DNA from 2 places in the Mycobacterium colombiense CECT 3035 genome. Region 2 is predicted to be linked to the other one. Evidence: riboswitches for the same ligand, from Rfam matches in the RefSeq annotation. Region 2 holds a riboswitch; the other holds the start of a gene.
What was found. A riboswitch is a leader RNA that binds a small molecule or an ion and turns the genes downstream of it on or off. The one in region 2 is predicted to bind cobalamin.
Positions count from the first base shown of each region.

Region 1: another riboswitch for cobalamin. It lies ahead of B9D87_RS06205 (PPE family protein); the one in region 2 lies ahead of metE (5-methyltetrahydropteroyltriglutamate--homocysteine S-methyltransferase).

Region 1 covers NZ_CP020821.1:1,331,967-1,339,014, reverse strand. Annotated here, with positions in the region: gene B9D87_RS06205 (PPE family protein) at 1-1,161, opposite strand, end outside; cobalamin riboswitch at 1,396-1,602, opposite strand; gene B9D87_RS06200 (amidohydrolase family protein) at 1,721-2,788, opposite strand; gene B9D87_RS06195 (MFS transporter) at 2,943-4,139, shown strand; gene B9D87_RS06190 (competence/damage-inducible protein A) at 4,142-5,428, opposite strand; gene B9D87_RS06185 (macro domain-containing protein) at 5,468-5,962, shown strand; gene B9D87_RS06180 (MTH1187 family thiamine-binding protein) at 5,959-6,264, opposite strand; gene dtd (D-aminoacyl-tRNA deacylase) at 6,316-6,747, shown strand; partial or broken gene B9D87_RS06170 (class I SAM-dependent methyltransferase) at 6,818-7,048, shown strand, end outside.
Region 2 covers NZ_CP020821.1:2,889,552-2,896,599, reverse strand. Annotated here, with positions in the region: gene B9D87_RS13190 (DUF3556 domain-containing protein) at 1-451, shown strand, start outside; gene metE (5-methyltetrahydropteroyltriglutamate--homocysteine S-methyltransferase) at 520-2,790, opposite strand; cobalamin riboswitch at 2,929-3,136, opposite strand; gene B9D87_RS13180 (SDR family oxidoreductase) at 3,186-3,830, opposite strand; gene B9D87_RS13175 (SDR family oxidoreductase) at 3,859-4,701, opposite strand; gene B9D87_RS13170 (TetR/AcrR family transcriptional regulator) at 4,797-6,074, opposite strand; gene B9D87_RS13165 (acyl-CoA dehydrogenase family protein) at 6,269-7,048, opposite strand, start outside.

The sequences.
Region 1 (7,048 bases), 1.6 Mb from region 2:
TCCCTCGGCCCCCGCCGCGACGGCGGGTGCCGCGCCGAGCCCGCCACTGGGCAACGCCTGCGCGGCGAGGGTGATTTCCGGGGCGGCGGTGGTCCACCCGTACGGAACCGACAGAGCCCCGACCGACGAAGCCTGGTTCAGGCCCGCCGATACCGCACCGCCCAGACCCGTCGGCCCCAGCGGGCTGACCGCGTTCGCGAGCGCAGCTTCGACTGAGCCCGCTCCCGCGGCGGCACCCTCGGCCGCCGCTCCGGCGCTCGCGGCGCCACCGGAGCTCGCCATGCCGGCGAAGTCGGTCATAGTGCCCAGGTAGTTACCCGGCATGTAGAACCCTGACGAAAATATGGTGTTCAGCAAGTTGTTGTTGAGAAAGGCACCCATCGGGGACCCATCCGTTCCGGCCAGGAAGTTCAGGATTCCCTTCGGACTGGAGAAGTCCGCCCCGCCGAATCCCAGCCAATCGATCAAATCCGACGTGGGCGACGACACCGACGAGGGCATCGCGAGGCTTTGGAGAGTCGTCGGCAGCGCGGTCTGCAGTTGCGACAGCGCGGTCTGCGTATTCGACGCGGCCGAGGTGGCGGTGGCCTGCGTGACCGCGTCGGCCTGCGTGGCCTGCCCTGTCGCAGTGGTGGTCTGAGGAGGCGGGGCGAAGGGGGTCACCGCCGAGGCGATCGCCGAATCGCCGGCATAGCCGTACATGGCGGCGGCATCCTGCGCCCACATTTCGCCGTAGTGGGCCTCAACGGCCGCGATGGCGGCGGTGTTCTGGCCCAGGAAGTTCGTCGCGATCAGCGACATCAGCAGGGTGCGGTTGGCGGCGATCACCGGTGGCGGCACCGTCGCCGCGAACGCCGTTTCATAAGCCGTCGCCGCGGCGGTGGCTTGAGCGGCAGTCTGCTCGGCTTGGGCGGCGGTGGCGCTCATCCACTCCGCATAGGGCGCGGCAGAGGCGGCCATCGACGCCGCGGCCGAACCATGCCACTGATCGACGAGCGCGGCGATCACCGAGTTCTGGGACGAGGCCATCGACCTCAGCTCCGCGGCCAGCCCATTCCAGGCGGCTGCGGCGGTCAGCAGCGGGGCCGGCCCCGGCCCGGAATACATACGCCCGGAGTTGATCTCGGGCGGCAACAGGCCATAATCCAGCACCGCGGTCATGACTGACGGCTCGTTCGTTCAGCCCCGGGGCGCTGGGCGGTAAAGCCAGGCGCGGCAGGCATGGTCGTGGTGATACGCGGCGGTGCCATCAATCGTCCTTCGGTGCGACGGGATGCTCGTCGCTCCAAAGACGTTCAGCCGCAGGCGCGGTCAGCGCACCGATAAATCGGCATCACAGCTGTCCTGCCCACGGCCATCTGCCCAATCCACGAGGCGACGCGCACGCCGGGCGCGGCGCGCCCGGCGCAACTGGCAGGTCTTCGGACTCGCAGGCACGCACCGAAATACGGTGCCCCTAATGGCCGTCGCTTCCCAGTCTTGCGACCAGTGCTTGCCAAAAACTCTGACGGCGGTCGTTCCTGCATACCGCTGCGGGACAGTCCCGGATTCACACCGGGTTCCCTCTCGCGATGGGCCTCTACCAGCGCCCCCACTCGGTGCCGGGGACACCCACGGTGACCCTGGCAAACCAGCTGCGCGGAGCACATTACCCCAACGCCGGCAGAATCTGAGAATCCGCTGAGCCGCGTTTGACCCGGCGTACGGCCGTCGCCGCCGCTCAGTTCAGGTTGTAAAAGCGCTGCGCGTTCAAGCCACCGATCTTTTCCCGGGAGCCCTCGCTGATGTCGCCGCGCGTGCGCAGGTGCTTGGTGCTCTCCGGCCACTCGCCGTCCCAGTGCGGGTAGTCGCTGGCGAACATGATGAAATCGTCGCCGAGCACATCGATGACGCCGGGCAGGATCGGTTCCTCCGGCTCGCACGTCACCCAGATGTTGCCCGCGGCCAGATAGTCGTGCGGATCCCGGCGCCAGCCGCCCTGCACCCAGTCGCCGCGCTTCTCGTAGTGCTCGTGCAGCCGATCCATGAAGAAGGGCACCCAGCCCGCGCCCGCCTCCAGGAAGGCGACCCGCAGTTGCGGGTGGCGCTCAAAGACACCGCCGGACACCATCGCGGTCATCGCCGTCATCTGGTCGAACGGAAAACTGATGCAGTGCACCTGGATGTAGTTTGTGAAACGGTCGACGCCGATCTTGGGCAGGTGGATGCCCGGGGCGCCGTGCACGCCCAACGGCATGCCGAGTTCGACGGCGGCGGCGTAGAACGGGTCGAGGTCGGGATGGTCGAGGTTGCGGCTCTTGAGCGCCGGCGGCACCAAAGTCGCAATCAGCCCAAGCTCTTTGGCCTCGGTCATCACGTCGATGGCCACCCGGCCGTGTTCGATCGGCGTCACCGCGACGCCGCGCAGCCGCCCGCCCGACGAGGCGCAGTAGTCCGCGATCCACTCGTTGTACAGGCGGGAGAATCCGGCGGCGAATTCGGGATCCTCGAGACTGGGCGCGCACAGCCCCATGCTCGGATACAGCACCATCGTGTCGATGTGATCGAGGTCCGCGTCGCCCAGCACGCCCTCCGGTGAGCGGCAATTGATGTCGGGGGCCTTGCTGATCCCATGCTCGGGTGGGCAACCCGCGCCAGGGCCGGTGTCCTCGGGGTAATTGCGGCCTTCCAGCGTCAGCCCCGGCCGCCCGTCCGTGCTGAGCTTGACGTGCTGCGGCCATCGTTTGATCGCTTCGATTGCCAGCGAGGAATTCTCGGCCACATGCCCGTCGGCGTCGATGATCCGCATGTATCCGGAACTTACTCTCGGAGCCCGCATGGTGGAACAGGTCGCGGTATCGCGCCGCGTACTGCACGATGCTGACGTGACCACACAAAGTCCTAAAGAGAAGTTGACCGCCGATCAGCGGAACTCCTTCATCGCGGCGCTGCTGGGCTGGACGATGGACGCCTTCGACTACTTCATCGTGGTGCTCGTCTACGCCGACATCGCCAAGACGTTCCATCACAGCAAGGCGGAGGTCGCGTTCGTCACCACGGCCACCCTGATCATGCGGCCCGTCGGCGCGCTGCTCTTCGGGCTGTGGGCCGACCGCGTCGGCAGGCGGCTGCCGCTGATGGTCGACGTCATGTTCTATTCCGTGGTGGGCTTCCTGTGCGCGTTCGCGCCGAACTTCACCGTGCTGGTCATCCTGCGCCTGCTCTACGGCATCGGCATGGGCGGTGAGTGGGGGCTCGGCGCCGCGCTCGCCATGGAGAAGGTCCCCGTTGCGCGGCGAGGGTTCTTCTCCGGGCTGCTGCAGGAGGGGTACGCATTCGGCTACCTGCTGGCGAGTGTGGCCTCGCTGGTGGTGATCGACTGGCTCGGATTGTCGTGGCGCTGGCTGTTCGGCCTGAGCATCGTCCCCGCCCTGATCAGCCTGGTGATCCGCTATCGGGTGGAGGAGTCCGAGGTGTGGGAGGCCGCGCAGGATCAGATGAGGCTCACCAGCACCCGAATCCGCGACGTGCTGCGCAACGGCGCGATCATCCGGCGGTTCGTCTACCTGGCGTTGCTGATGACGGCGTTCAACTGGATGAGCCACGGCACGCAGGACGTCTACCCCACCTTCCTGGGGGCGCACGCCAACCAGGGTGCGACTCTGTCCAGCACGACGGTCAAGTGGATCGTGGTGGTGTACAACGTCGGCGCCATCATCGGTGGGCTCGTCTTCGGCACCCTGTCCCAGCGGTTCAGCCGCCGCTACACCGTGGTCTTCTGCGCGGTCTTGGCGCTGCCGATCGTGCCGTTGTTCGCCTACTCACGCGGCGCGGCGATGCTGTGCCTCGGCTCGTTTTTGATGCAGTTGTTCGTGCAGGGCGCCTGGGGCGTGATTCCCGCCCACCTCACCGAGATGTCCCCGGACGCCATCCGCGGCCTCTACCCCGGCGTGACCTACCAATTAGGAAACCTGCTGGCGGCGTTCAACTTGCCGATCCAGGAACGCCTCGCCGAATCACACGGTTACCCGTTTGCTCTGGCGGCGACGATCGTGCCGGTGCTGATCGCAGTCGCGGTGCTGACGCTGATCGGCAAGGACGCCACCGGAATCCGGTTCGGCACCACCGAAAGCGCCTTCCTGGCAACCGAAATGACGTGAGGTTAAGCGCCGTCGTCAAGTAGCCGCCGCAGCAGGTGCATGGCCACGGTGGTCGAGCGCTCCCGGACATCCGAGCGGTTACCGGGGAGCCGCAACGTGCGGGTGTCGGTGCGGCCGCCCGCCGTCACGCTGAAACAGACTGTGCCCACTGGTTTTTCCTCGGTTCCCCCGCCGGGGCCGGCGATTCCGGTGATCGCGACCGCAGTGTCGGCGCCGAAGCGTTGCAGCGCACCCGCGGCCATCGCCTCGGCCACCGGTTCGGACACCGCGCCGTGCGCTTGGATCAGCGCCGGGTCGACGCCGAGGAGTTCCGTCTTCGCCTCGTTCGAGTAGGACACCACACCGCCGGCCACGTAATCCGACGAGCCGGCCCGGTCGGTCAGGCGCGCCGCCAGCAGCCCCGCGGTGCAGGACTCCGCGGTCGCGATCCGGTGGCCGGCCAGGAGTTGCGCGACCAGATCGTCGACGCGCGAGCCGTCCTCGGAGTAGAGCTGGTGTCCGTGCCTCTCCCGCAGCAGCTTGACCAGTTGGGCGTACGCGTCGGCGGCGTCCGGCTCGTAGCGGGTGACCATCTCGATCTCCCCGCGCCGCAGGCAGGTGGTGATCTCGAGTTGCCCGAAGCCGGGGACGGCCCGTTCGGCGTCGCGCAGCGTTTCGGCCAGGCCCGACTCGGGCAGCCCGAACATGCGCAGCATCTCCTGCCGGTAGACGGTTCGGCCGGCGATCGCGTCCTGCGCCCCGGGGGTCGCGATGGCGGTGTGCCACATGGGCTGCAGCTCGCGCGGCGGACCCGGCAGCACGATCACCGTCGGCGCGCCGGGCACGACGACGCCGGGCGCGGTACCGACCGGGTCGAGCACCTGCGCCCCCGCGGGCACCATGGCCTGCTTGCGGTTGGCGGCGCGCAGTGACTCGAAAGTGCCCGGGTCCAAGGCGGATTGGAACGCGGGGTTACGCGCCATCAGTTTCCTGAGGATGTCGGCGATCTTCTCTTCGACCTCGGCGTCCAGCACCAGCTCGCGTCCGCAGAAGCGGGCCACCACCTCGACCGTCATATCGTCGGCCGTCGGCCCCAGGCCGCCGCTGGTGACGATCAGGTCCACGCCCTGGTCGGCGAGGAACCGAAGCTGCGCTTCGATGTCGCCCGGCCGGTCGCCGCAGATCGTGATGTGTGCCAGCTCGACGCCCAGTTCCAGGAGGCGATCGGCGATCCAGGGCCCGTTCGCATCTTGGACGCGGCCGGTGAGGACCTCGGTTCCGGTGACAACGATTCCTGCGCGTGCGCTCACCGCCCTGAGCCTACGCATGGGGTGCGGGACAATGAGCTGATGATCGAGTTAGAGGTGATCCAGGCCGACGTAACCAAGCTCGAACTCGACGCGATCACGAACGCGGCCAACACGCAGCTGCGCCACGGCGGCGGCGTCGCCGCGGCCATCTCGCGCGCGGGCGGGCCCGCCGTGCAGCGGGAATCGACGGAAAAGGCGCCAATCGGTCTCGGCGAAGCGGTCGAGACGACGGCCGGCGACATGCCGGCGCGCTACGTCATCCACGCCGCGACGATGGAGCTCGGCGGCCCCACCTCGGCCGAGATCATCGCCGACGCCACGGCCTCGACGCTGCGCAAGGCCGACGAGCTCGGCTGTGCCTCGCTCGCGCTGGTGGCCTTCGGCACCGGCGTGGGCGGCTTCCCGCTCGACGAGGCGGCGCGGCTGATGGTCGACGCGGTGCGGCGGCACCACCCGAGTTCGCTGCGCAGGGTGGTGTTCGCCGTGCACGGTGAGCCGGCCGAACGGGCCTTTCGCGCCGCCGTGCGCGGCTAGCTCCCGGAGAGGTAACGCTCGACGGTGGCGACCTTCTTCGTCATCGCGTCGGAGGTGCCGGCCCGCCAATCCGCCTTGATCACCGTGCTGACCCTGGGCGCGCGGGCGGCCACGGCCTCGACCGCGCGCTGCACCACGGCCATCACTTCCGCCCAGGTTTCGCCTTCGATGACGGTGAACATCGAATCCGTCTTGTTGGGCAGCCCCGATTCGCGAACCACGCGAACCGCTTCGGCGACGATCTCGCCGACGCCCTCGCCCACCCCCATCGGGGTGACGGAAAACGCGACGAGGACGGACACCCCACGAGCGTACCCAACCCGCGAAGGACCGATCTGGCACCATCGAGGCCCATGCGGGTGTTGGTGCAACGGGTCTCGTCGGCAACGGTCTCGGTGGGCGGCGCGGTGGTCGGGGCCATCCGGCCGGATGGCCAGGGTCTGCTGGCATTCGTCGGCGTCACCCACAGCGACGATCCCGACACGGCGCGCCGGCTGGCCGAGAAGCTCTGGCAGCTAAGGATTCTCGCCGACGAGCGCTCCGCGGCCGATGCCCGGGCGCCCATCTTGGTCGTCAGCCAGTTCACGCTGTACGCCGACACCGCCAAGGGGCGGCGCCCGTCATGGAACGCGGCCGCCCCCGCAGCGGTCGCCGAGCCGCTGATCGCGGAGTTCGCCGACGCGTTGCGGCGACTCGGCGCCGAGGTGCAGACCGGGGTGTTCGGCGCAGACATGCAGGTCGAACTCGTGAATGACGGTCCGGTGACGGTGATTTTGGAGCTCTGAGGCCGTGCCGCGGGTACCGTGGAAGCGTTGGCTCTCGGGGCCGGAGCCGGGGCCGACGGGAGGGGCAGGCATGAGCACGACACCCGAATTCGGGTCGCTGCGTTCCGACGATGACAACTGGGACATCGTCAGCAGCGTCGGGTACACCGCGCTGCTGGTGGCGGGATGGCGCGCGCTGCATGCCGTGAGCCCGCGGCCCTTGGTGCGCGACGAGTACGCGAAAGTCTTCATCGCCGCCTCGCAGGACCCGTATTTGGCGGGCGTGCTGGCGAACCCGGGTAGCTCCGACGACGAGACGGCC
Region 2 (7,048 bases):
GCAGGCCCAGCTGGAGCGGTTCTACGGCAGCCCCGAGGCGGCGCAGATCCCCATCTACATGGGATATGCGTTCCGCGGCTTCAACACTCACGGCCGCGCGCTGTTCACGCTGGCGCACCGAGCGATGGCGGGCCAGAACGAGGACGACTACGTCATCACCGACGGTGAGCGGATCTGCAGCACCGCCATCGGCTGGAACTTCGGCGACGGCCACATGCACAACGAGCAACTGATCGCCGCCCTGCAGGAGCGCTGCCACTTCGAACCGGGCGAGGTCCGCGTGGTGCTGCTCGACGCGCAACCGATTCACAAGCAGACCCAGACGTACCGGCTGGTCGACGCGGCCACGGGGGAATTCGAGCGCGGCATCGTCCGGGTCGCCGACATGGTCGTCCGCCAACCCTGGGCCGACGACGTTCCGGTGCAGGTGGTATCGGAGCAGCCGGAGTAGGTCCGCGAGCGTAAGCCCACTGCGAAATAATCGCCCGGAAATCACAGTGGGCTTACGCTCGAGAAATCCTAAGCGTTCGCCCGGACCTCCGCGGCGGCGGCGACCATGTTCTTCAGCGACGCGTTCACCTCGTCGGTGTTGCGGGTCTTCAGCCCGCAGTCGGGATTGACCCACAGCCGCTCGGCCGGCACCGCCCGCAGGGCCGCGCGCAGCGACTCGGCCATCTCCTTCGTGCTCGGCACCCGCGGCGAGTGGATGTCGTAGACGCCCGGGCCCACGCTGTTGGAGAAGCCGATCGAATTCAGGTCGTCCAGCACCTCCATGTGTGAGCGGGCCGCCTCGATGGACGTCACGTCGGCGTCCAGGTCGGCGATCGCTCCGATCACCTCACCGAATTCCGAGTAGCACAGGTGGGTGTGGATCTGGGTGGAGTCCGCGACGCCCGAGGTCGCCAGGCGGAAAGACCCTACGGCCCAACGCAAGTACTCCTCCTGGTCGGCCCGGCGCAGCGGCAGCAGCTCACGCAGCGCGGGCTCGTCGACCTGGATCACCGCGATGCCCGCGGCCTCCAAGTCCACGGTCTCGTCGCGGATGGCCAGCGCCACCTGGTTGGCCGTGTCGGCCAGCGGCTGGTCGTCGCGGACGAACGACCACGCCAGGATCGTCACCGGGCCGGTCAGCATGCCCTTGACCGGCTTGTCGGTCAGCGACTGCGCATACTTGGCCCACTCCACCGTCATCGGGCGCTGGCGGATCACGTCGCCGAAGAGCACCGGTGGCCGCACGCAGCGGCTGCCGTAGGACTGCACCCAGCCGTTCTTGGTGGCGAAGAAGCCGTCCAGCTGCTCGGCGAAGTACTGCACCATGTCGTTTCGCTCCGGCTCGCCGTGCACCAGCACGTCGATCCCGAGGCTCTCCTGCAGCTTGATGACGTCGGCGATCTCCTGCTTCATCCGCCTCTGGTACTCGGCCTCATCGATCTCCCCGGCGACCAGCGCGGCGCGCGCCTTGCGGATCTCGACGGTCTGGGGGAACGACCCGATGGTGGTGGTCGGAAGGGGCGGCAGGTGCAGCCGTGCGTCCTGGCTGGCGCGGCGCCCGGCGGCGTCACCCCGGTGCGTCCCCGATGCGACGATCGAGTCGATGCGGGCCCGGAGGTCGTCGTTGTGCAGCCGCGGGTCTTTGCGGCGGGACGCCACCGCGGCGTTGGAGGCCTCGATGTCCCCGGCGACGGCGTCGCGGCCCTCGTGCAGCGCGCGCGACAGCGTCACCACTTCGGCGACCTTCTCCTGACCGAACGCCAGCCAGCTGCGCAGCGCGTCGTCGAGGCCGGTCTCCGGCTCCAGCGAGTACGGCACGTGCAGCGTCGAACACGACGTCGAGACCGCGACGTTGGCGGCCGAACCCTTCAGCGTCTCCAGCTTGCCCAGCGCCGCCTCCAGGTCGGTGCGCCAGATGTTGCGCCCGTCGACGACGCCGGCCACCACCGTCTTGGTGGCGAGCTCGGGCACCGCGGCGATCGCGGTGTCGGCGCCGTAGACCAGGTCGACGCCGATCGCCTCGACGGGCGTGCGGGCCAGCCCGGCCAGCGAGGCGCCGGGGTCACCGAAGTAGGTGGCGACGTAGATGGCCGGCCGGTTGCTCACCGAACCCAGCTTGTTGTAGACGGCCTCGGCCAAAGCAGGGGCGTCGGGGGAGATGTCGGTGACCAGCGCGGGCTCATCGATCTGGACCCATTGCGCGCCGTTGTCGGCCAGCAGCGACAGCAGCTCCGAGTAAATCGGCACTAGCTCCTGCAGCCGCTCGATCGGCGGGCCGCCGCCGTCGACGCCCTTGCTCAGCAGCAGGAACGTGACCGGTCCGATGATCACCGGGCGCGCTGGAATCCCTTGCTCGAGAGCCTCTTTCAGCTCCGAGAGCACCTTGTTCGGGTTCAGTGAAAACTCTGTCGACGGCCCGATCTCCGGAACGATGTAGTGGTAGTTGGTATCGAACCACTTGGTCATCTCCAGCGGCGCGACGTCCTTGTTGCCGCGCGCCGCCGCGAAGTAGCGGTCCAGGTCGTCGGCGACCTGCGCGGCCCGGGCCGGCAGCGCGCCCAGCATGGCCGCGGTGTCGAGCACCTGGTCGTAATAGGAGAAGGTGTTCACCGGCACGGAGTCCAGCCCGGCGTCGAGCAGGCCCTTCCAGGTGTCGCGGCGCAGTGTGGCGGCGACCTTTTCCAGATCGGCCCGGCTGGTGCGTCCGGCCCAGTAGCCCTCGGTGGCGCGCTTGAGTTCGCGCTTGGGGCCGATGCGCGGCGAGCCGACAACAGTTGCGGTGAATGCTTGGGGGGTCACGATATTCGTCCTTCAATTGGCGTGGTGGTCACCGCCGGCGGACGTGCAGCCGATCCGTTAGCGGTGCGTACCCAGGTACTAACCCGCAACGGCTGCAGCCTAACGCCCATTCCTCGAGGCGATGAGCCGCCGGACGCGGCGCGCCCGGCACAGCTGGCAGGTCTCCGGACTCGCAGGCGCGCACTCCGTGGTGCTCCTAATGGCCGTCGCTTCCCAGTCTTGCGACCAGTGCTTGCCAAAAACTCTGACGGCGGTCGTTCCTGCATACCGTTGCGGGACAGTCCCGGATTCTCACCGGGTTCCCTCTTACGAAGCTGGACTAACATCCCGCTTCGCTCGATGCCGGCACCGCGTGCTGCGGCGCGCCGGCAAACCAGCTGCGAGATGAAGTTTAATCAGCCTGCCAAGGCGTCCGCGATCGGGATGTCGCCGTTGTTGAATTCGATCGTCCGCCGGATGGTCGAATCGTCGGCCAGCGCGGCGGCCGCGACGAGCGCAACGTCGGCGCGCGACACCTCCCCCTTGCCCTTCTCACCGACGGTGATCTTGCCGGTCGCGGGTTCCAGCGTGAGCCGGCCGGGACCCAGCACCGTCCAGTCCAGGTCGCTGTCTCGCAGGTGCGCATCTGCGGCGGCCTTGGCCTCGGCATAGGCGAAGAACGGATCACCTTGCGGCACACCGTGATCCGGGCGCGCACCGAAGTAGGACACCATCACGAACCGTTTGACGCCCGCCCGTGCGGCCGCGTCGATAACCCGGATCGCCGCGTCGCGGTCGACGGCATAGGTGCGTTCGGGGTTGCCACCGCCCGCGCCGGCCGAGAAGACAACCGCGTCGTGCTCGCTGATCAATGCGGCCAGCGCGCCGGTGTCGAGCCGCTCGATGTCGGCCACTATCGGCTCGGCGCCGGTGGCCGCGATATCGCCGGAGTGGTCGGGATTGCGGAAGACCGAGCTCACCCCGTCGCCGCGCTCGGTCAGGATGCGGGCCAGGTGCAACGCGACCTTGCCGTGGCCGCCGATGACGATGACTTTTGCCATGCCCCGACGGTAGCGCGGCGGTAACCCCCTAGAGCTTGACCTTGCCCATGATGATGTCGATGATCGGCTTGCCGGGCGCGTAGGCACCCGTCATCGAGGCCATCGTGTGTCCGGAGTCCACCAGCAGCGTGATCCCGCTGATGCCGCAGGCCGCCTCGCTGTTGAGGAAGGTCATCACGTCGCCCATCTGCTCGGGGGTGTGCACCTTCGAGCCGGTTTCGTCGCGGTAGTCCTGGGCGAAGGACAGCCACAGGTCCGCGTTCGCCTGGGCCAGCGGGGTGTCGGTCGGTCCCGGGCAGATGGCGTTGATCCGAATGCCCTTCTTCGCCAGCGGATAGCCCTGGGTGGCGACGTAGGTGTTGATCACCTTCTTGCTGGTGCCGTAGTGGTTGATCCCTTCGGCCTCGTGTGCCTGGCACCAGGCCTCGGCCGCGGCGAAGTCAGGCGTGGCCAAAAATTCCAGCATCAGGTCCAAATCGTTCTCCCAGCCCATGCCGGCCACCGAGGAGATGAAGCAGATGGCCGAGCCGTTGGGGAGCTTGTCCTGTTCCAGCAGCCGGTCGATGAGGTGGCGGTGGCCGATGAAGTTGATCTTCATCAGGTCGATCGTGCCGTCGGCGACGCCGGCGGCGGAGAACACCGCGTGGATCGGGCCGTCGATCTGTTCGAGGGCGGAATCGATCGACGCGGGGTCGCGCAGGTCCACCTGGACGGACTGGGCGACCTTGTAGTCCACCGGCGCGTAGTCCATCACGATGACTTCGGCACCCAGCTCGGCCGCTGACTTGGCCGCCGCGGCGCCCATGCCAGTCGCGCCACCAACGATGAGAGCGCGCTTGCCGTCGTAGCGCAACCGATCGACAATGGTCATGGAAATCCCCTTCTCGGATAATGCCAACGCGGTTCTAACTGCTCAACTGTATGGGTAACAGTTATTTGGTTCAATACCGGGGCGGTTAATTGGGCTTACTTGCCGCGGACGGCGACGCCGCGCAGGACGGTGTCGCGAACGTGCAGCAAAGCGGGGCGTTTGCCGATCTCGACGAGGATGTTCTCCGGAATCCACTGCAAGCCGATGAGGCAGCGCGCCAGCATCGCGGTCGACGGCGCGTCCATCGCGATCTCGCCCGAGCGGAGCCCTTCGGAGAGCAGCGATTTCATCTGTCGCAGGCGTGTCGTGTAGGACCAGCCCGGGTTCGCGGTCGGCGGCGACAGCCGCATCCAGGCCAGTTGAATCCTGAACTCGTCGGAGAACTGGTCCAACGCATTGACGTTCACCCAGCTCAGCGCGTCCAGCTTCTCGGTGGGTGTGGCGTCGGAACGCAGCACGCTGATCCAGCCCGCCTCCACCTTCTTGCCGAACGAGCGCATGATCGAGTCCAGCAGTTCGTCCTTCGATCCGATCACCCGGTACACCGTGCCGGTGCCCAGACCGGCCGCCGAGGCGATGTCCCGGATGGTCGTGACCTCGTATCCCCTGCGGCCGAATTCCGTCCGCGCCACCGCGCGCACCAGCGCCGCCTTGTCACTCGGGTCCGCATCGCTGTCGTCGGACCACGTCGCGATGACGTTCTCGGCGGCGGCAAAGGCGTTCGAGCGGTCCAGCGCCGAGTCGGTAGGCGGCCGAGTTGCTAAGCCCTGCAAGATTATTCGGCACAGCAGTTCGGCCACCTGGTTGGCCGATGAAGTGTGGCGCATGACGTCGAGGCCGACCTGCAGCATGGTCTGGCAGATTCGATCGGCCAACGTCGGCAGATCGATGTCGGTTCTGATGTAGCCGCTCCACCGGCCGGCCCGCAGCGTCTGCAGCATCGCCTCCTGGATGGCGACGGGGCGCTGCTGCGTCAGCTTTGTCAGCTCCGGGTCCGTGCCCGGTCCCTCGTAGAACGACATCTGCAACGCCGCGCGGTGTTCGACGGCGCAGTTGGCGATCGCCGACCCCAGCTCGATGATCTGGTCGGCGACCGGACGAGCGTCGGGTCCGTCCAGCCTCTCCTGCGCGGACCGCCCGATGCGCTCCAGATCCTCCTGGTAGCGCAGGATCAGCTCGACGAGAATGGCTTCTTTGGACTCGAAGTGGTGGTACAGGCTGCCGGGAAGAATGCCTGCGGCATCAGCGATCTCCTGCAGCGACGTCCGCAGTCCCGAGGATGCGATCAATGACGCGGCGGTGGCCAGGATCTCGGCGCGGCGGCTCGGAGAATCAGCTGTGCCGCTGGCCCGCAATGACTCGGCCTTCGCCATGGTTAGCGGTGTGCAAATCCGGACGATTGCGGGATTGCGAGCATTCGCATTCGTCCTCTCTTACCGAACCAAATCTTTGTTAGAGGCTATCAGACTGCCCGCGCTGAATGCGCTGCACAAAGCGGTGAAAGCCCCATTCTAGAGCGGGTGGCCGTTCCAGTGGTCGCATGCGACGACGAGGCATTCGATATCCATCACTGCCCGCCCCTCTTGGCAAGGCGCGCTCCGAGTTCGGTGAGGTATTCGTCGGGGCCGCCGCGCAACGCGCTCCAGCTCAGCAGGCGCTTGAGGTAGAGGTGAGCGTCGTGCTCCCAGGTGTAGCCGATCCCACCGAACACCTGGATGGCGGTGTCGGCCACGGTGGCCAGTCGCCCGGCGAACGCCTTCGCGCGCAGGGCGGCGAGATGACGCTCTTCGCCACCGTCGGCGCCTGGGAAAGCGTCGCTGGCCCACAGCGCGTGGATCACCCCGCTGCGGGCCAGCTCGACGGTCTCGAACATGTCCACACACAGGTGCTGGACGGCCTGGAAGGAGCCGATCGGCTGGCCGAATTGTGTTCTGCTTTTCGCGTATTCGACGGCCAGGTCCATGATGGCGCGCGCGGCGCCCAACGCGTCGGCCGCGGTGGCGATCAGCACGTCGTCGATCACCGCCGTCAGGTCGTCCGCGGGCGCCGCGGCGAGTCGCTGCGCGGGTACCGCGTCGAACGTGACGCGGAACCGCTTGCGGGTGTGGTCGATGCCGTGTTCGGGAGTGAGCGACAACCCGATGGAGCCGCGCCGCGCCGCGAAAAGCGCGGTGCCGTGGTCGTCTTCGGCCACCACGAGCAGAACATCGGCGGCAGCGGCGTCGGGCACCGCGGCGATCTCGCCGCGTAAAACGATCGTGTCGTCGCGTCGGCCCGCGGCGATCGAGGTGGGTGCCGGGTCCGGGAAGCAAACGGTGGCCACCGTGGTGCCGTCGGCGATGCCGCG